Regions from separate parts of the Rosenbergiella sp. YN46 genome, predicted to be linked through region 1. Evidence: predicted binding sites of a transcription regulator. Region 1 holds the regulator's gene; the other holds the start of a gene.
What was found. The regulator CRP, encoded in region 1, controls carbon source genes, mostly activating them, when cyclic AMP is high. The targets are predictions, from matches to a motif close to ATGTGANNNNNNTCACAT.
Positions count from the first base shown of each region.

Region 2: serA (phosphoglycerate dehydrogenase) is a predicted target of CRP. The motif match lies at 827-844, and genes of this name have one in related genera.

Region 1 is NZ_JAZHEE010000025.1:53,765-55,958, forward strand. Features, by position in the region: gene V3W49_RS16310 (YccS/YhfK family putative transporter) at 1-979, opposite strand, end outside; gene crp (cAMP-activated global transcriptional regulator CRP) at 1,141-1,773, opposite strand; gene V3W49_RS16320 (OsmC family protein) at 2,076-2,194, shown strand, end outside.
Region 2 is NZ_JAZHEE010000038.1:36,129-38,322, reverse strand. Features, by position in the region: gene rpiA (ribose-5-phosphate isomerase RpiA) at 98-757, shown strand; gene serA (phosphoglycerate dehydrogenase) at 1,051-2,194, shown strand, end outside.

The sequences.
Region 1 (2,194 bases):
GCCGGGCGATGCGGCTGAAGTGATAGTGGCAAAACTGTCCTACCGGGTTTTCCGGATGCTGGCGGGCGATTTTTTCCAGCGCGGCAAGAGGTTTTTCCATGCTAAAGCGTTCTGGGAAGCGGTGATAAAGTATATCGTCGCTGACCACGCGCAGGCGGGCGGCCACGGTGCGTGCCGCCCAGCGAATCACCTGCTCTGCATGGCTCTGTTCCACCAGTTTCTGCACCTCTTCGGGTTGATGCAGGCTGACCGAAATATGCTCCTGTAGATCCAGCGCCACCTGGAAGACGCGTAGCAGGCGCTTATAGTCGTTCTGACGGCTGGTGGCGGACAGCATATGCAACTGTTGGTAACAGAGGCTGATAAGATCCACCACTTTCTGCTGGCGGGTAAGCAATGGCGGTAATACCGTTTCCGGGTCAGTATGCTGGGTCAGCAGGCTGTATTTGGCTTCGCAGTAGTCCGCCAGTTCGCGATACAGCAGGCTCAGGGTTTCGCGTAGCGGCTGTTCGCGCCACATCCAGAACCAGAACCAGTTAAAGGCGCCGTACCACAGGGTGCCGAGCGCATACAGCAGCATCGGCTGCCAGACGGGCATATTGCCAGCCAGCCCCAGGGTAAAGATCGCGGCGATAAGCGATGCAGGTAGCAGGCGGCCGTGCAGAGCGCTGATCTCTGCTGTAACGCCCAACAGCAGCGCCATTCCCAGGAAGATGGCGGGCAGCGGCACTTTTTCCATCAGCAGTAGCTGCACCATCAGGCTGCTGAAGGCGAACAGCGATCCGCCGACGATCAGGCGTTTAAAAAAGCGTTTGTGGGGGGTATCGAGACCCGCGATATTGCAGCAGGCGGGCACCAGTGAGAAGAGCAGCCCCTGTTGCAGGCTACCGAAGATCAGCCCGATAATCACCGGCAGCGAGAGCACCAGGGTCTGGCGCAGCGCGTAGTTAACTTCGGGGTGATAGATCAGTCGGCGCATTGGAACAGGATGAACGCGTCAGTGGTAGAGATAACATGGAGACAGTTGACAGCGTCATAGCCTCCTGAAATGACCACAAAGCGGGAAAAACTACGTTTTTTCCCGCTTTGTTATCAACCTGACGGCATGTTGCCACAACACGCCGTTACATACAGACCGGATTAGCGGGTACCAAAGACGACGATGGTTTTCCCGTGCGCGGAGATCAGATTCTGATCTTCCAGCATTTTCAGAATACGACCGACGGTTTCGCGGGAGCAGCCCACAATCTGCCCGATTTCCTGGCGGGTGATTTTGATCTGCATTCCGTCCGGGTGGGTCATTGCGTCCGGCTGTTTCGCCAGGTTCAGCAGGGTCTGTGCTATCCGGCCAGTCACATCCAGGAAGGCGAGGTTACCGACTTTTTCGGATGTGACCTGCAGGCGACGGGCCATCTGTGCGGAAAGGCGCATCAGAATGTCCGGGTTAACCTGAATCAACTGGCGGAATTTTTTGTAGGAGATTTCAGCGACTTCGCAGGCGGTTTTTGCCCGTACCCAGGCGCTACGCTCCTGGCCTTCTTCGAACAGCCCCAGTTCACCGATGAAATCCCCCTGGTTCAGGTAGGAGAGGATCATCTCTTTACCTTCCTCGTCTTTAATAAGCACTGCAACAGAGCCCTTAACGATATAGTAGAGGGTTTCGGCTTTTTCACCCTGATGAATAAGTGTGCTCTTCGATGGATACTTATGAATGTGGCAATGAGACAAAAACCATTCGAGAGTCGGGTCTGTTTGCGGTTTGCCAAGCACCATGCGCGGTTATCCTCTGGTTATAAGCTGACGCCCGAAAGGGTAAGGGCCTCCGGGCGTATTGATCGTTTGTCCCCGCTCTGGGGGTCTGGCATGAGAAAAGCCTGTAATCTATATAAATTTCACGTGAATTTTCATCCCGGACGCGGGCTATCGCGGCGGGAGGGTATCCTCAGTGTTTTAGCATAGCTTTTTCCGGGTGTCTCCTATTGTCTCGTTTCAGCTTGACCCGGATCGCCTTCTGTTGCGACTTTCTTTGCGGCGGCTTACTCTGTGAGGAAAAATGGCTTGATGGGAGCAACAACATGCAGTCACGAGTTAAATGGGTAGAGGGCCTGACTTTTCTGGGCGAATCCGCCTCCGGGCACCAGGTGCTGATGGACGGAAATTCCGGCGATAAGGCCCCCAGCCCGATGGAAATGGT
Region 2 (2,194 bases), on a different contig from region 1:
TCGGCCTCGATCCAGTATTGGATCGCCGCCGACCTGGCCACTTTTGTGCCGCCATGCACTATAATGCCGGCATCTTTCACGAACAGGCATAACCATCATGACGCAGGATGAACTGAAAAAAGCGGTCGGCTGGGCCGCTCTCCAGTACGTACAGCCGGGAACCATTGTTGGCGTGGGCACCGGCTCTACCGCCGCCCATTTTATCGATGCGCTGGGTACCATGAAGCACCAGATCGAAGGCGCGGTATCAAGTTCGGACGCTTCGACGGAAAAGCTTAAAGGGCTGGGCATTCCGGTTTTTGATCTTAATAGCGTGGATTCGCTGGGGATCTACGTGGATGGCGCGGACGAAATTAATGAGCAGATGCAGATGATCAAAGGTGGCGGTGCGGCGCTGACCCGAGAGAAAATAATTGCTTCCGTGGCGCAGAAATTCATCTGTATTGCAGATAGCTCCAAACAGGTGCCTGTTTTAGGGAACTTCCCGCTACCGGTAGAGGTTATCCCGATGGCGCGCAGCTGCGTGGCGCGTCAGTTGGTGAAGCTGGGAGGGCGCCCGGAGTACCGTCAGGGCGTGGTGACCGACAACGGCAACGTAATTCTTGATGTATATGGCCTGGAGATTCTGGATCCGATTGCGTTAGAAGACGCCATTAACGCCATCCCGGGGGTAGTAACGGTAGGGCTGTTTGCTCGTCGCGGTGCCGATGTGGCATTGATCGGTAGCGCAGACGGTGTAAAAACGATTGTAAAATAAACGCCGGTTTTATCTGAACCGGGGCGGGTGATGCCCCGGTTTTATCGAAATTTTTTATATCCGTCTTTTTAGTGACATATGTCACATATTTTCCCCATCTCCCGCATTTGTTCTGTAACATTTCTATCACACGACGTTTTGTTCTGCTTTTGCATCATCATGACTTTTCTTCAAAAAAGACCACGCAAACGTTCATATTGCCGGGAACGCTATTTTTGATATGTTGACAGAAGGCGGACTTATGTTCGGTCGGTCGTTCAGACACAGCATCTACAACAAGACAGGGTCGGGAAATGGCAAAAGTATCACTGGAGAAAGAAAAGATTAAATTCCTGCTGGTGGAAGGCGTGCATCAGAAAGCGCTGGATAACCTGCGGGCCGCGGGTTACACCAACATTGAATATCACAAAGGCGCGCTGGACAGCGATGCGCTGAAAGCGTCGATCCGCGATGCTCACTTTATTGGAATCCGATCCCGTACTCATCTGACCGAAGAGATCTTTGCCGCAGCTGAGAAGCTGGTGGCGGTAGGCTGTTTCTGCATTGGCACCAACCAGGTGGATCTGGAAGCGGCGGCCCGCCGTGGCGTGCCGGTGTTTAACGCGCCGTTCTCTAATACGCGTTCGGTGGCGGAACTGGTGATTGGTGAGCTGCTGCTGCTTCTGCGCGGCGTGCCGGCGGCGAACGCCAAAGCGCATCGTGGTATCTGGAATAAGCAGGCTGCGGGCTGTTATGAGGCGCGCGGTAAGAAGTTGGGAATTATCGGCTATGGCCATATCGGTACCCAACTGGGCATTCTGGCGGAATCGCTGGGTATGAATGTCTATTTCTATGATATTGAAAATAAACTTCCGCTGGGTAACGCCACTCAGGTACAGCATCTTTCCGATCTGCTGAATATGAGCGATGTGGTGAGTCTGCACGTACCGGAAAACGCCAGCACTAAAGATATGATTGGCGAACATGAACTGGCGCTAATGAAGCCCGGATCGCTGCTGATTAACGCCTCGCGCGGTACTGTAGTGGATATTCCCGCGTTATGTGATGCGCTTTCCCGTAAGCACCTGGCGGGCGCCGCCATCGACGTGTTTCCGACCGAGCCCGCGACCAACAGCGATCCCTTTTCGTCACCGTTGTGCGAGTTCGACAATGTGCTGCTGACGCCGCATATCGGCGGTTCCACTCAGGAAGCACAGGAGAATATTGGCCTGGAAGTGGCCGGTAAGTTGGCTAAATACTCTGACAATGGCTCTACGCTTTCGGCGGTGAACTTCCCGGAAGTTTCCCTGCCGCATCATGGTGCGACCGTGAGCCGTCTGCTGCATATTCATGAAAACCGCCCCGGGGTGCTGACGGCCATTAACCAGATCTTTGCTGCCGAAGGCATTAATATCTCGGCCCAGTACCTGCAAACCACGCCGCATATGGGCTATGTGG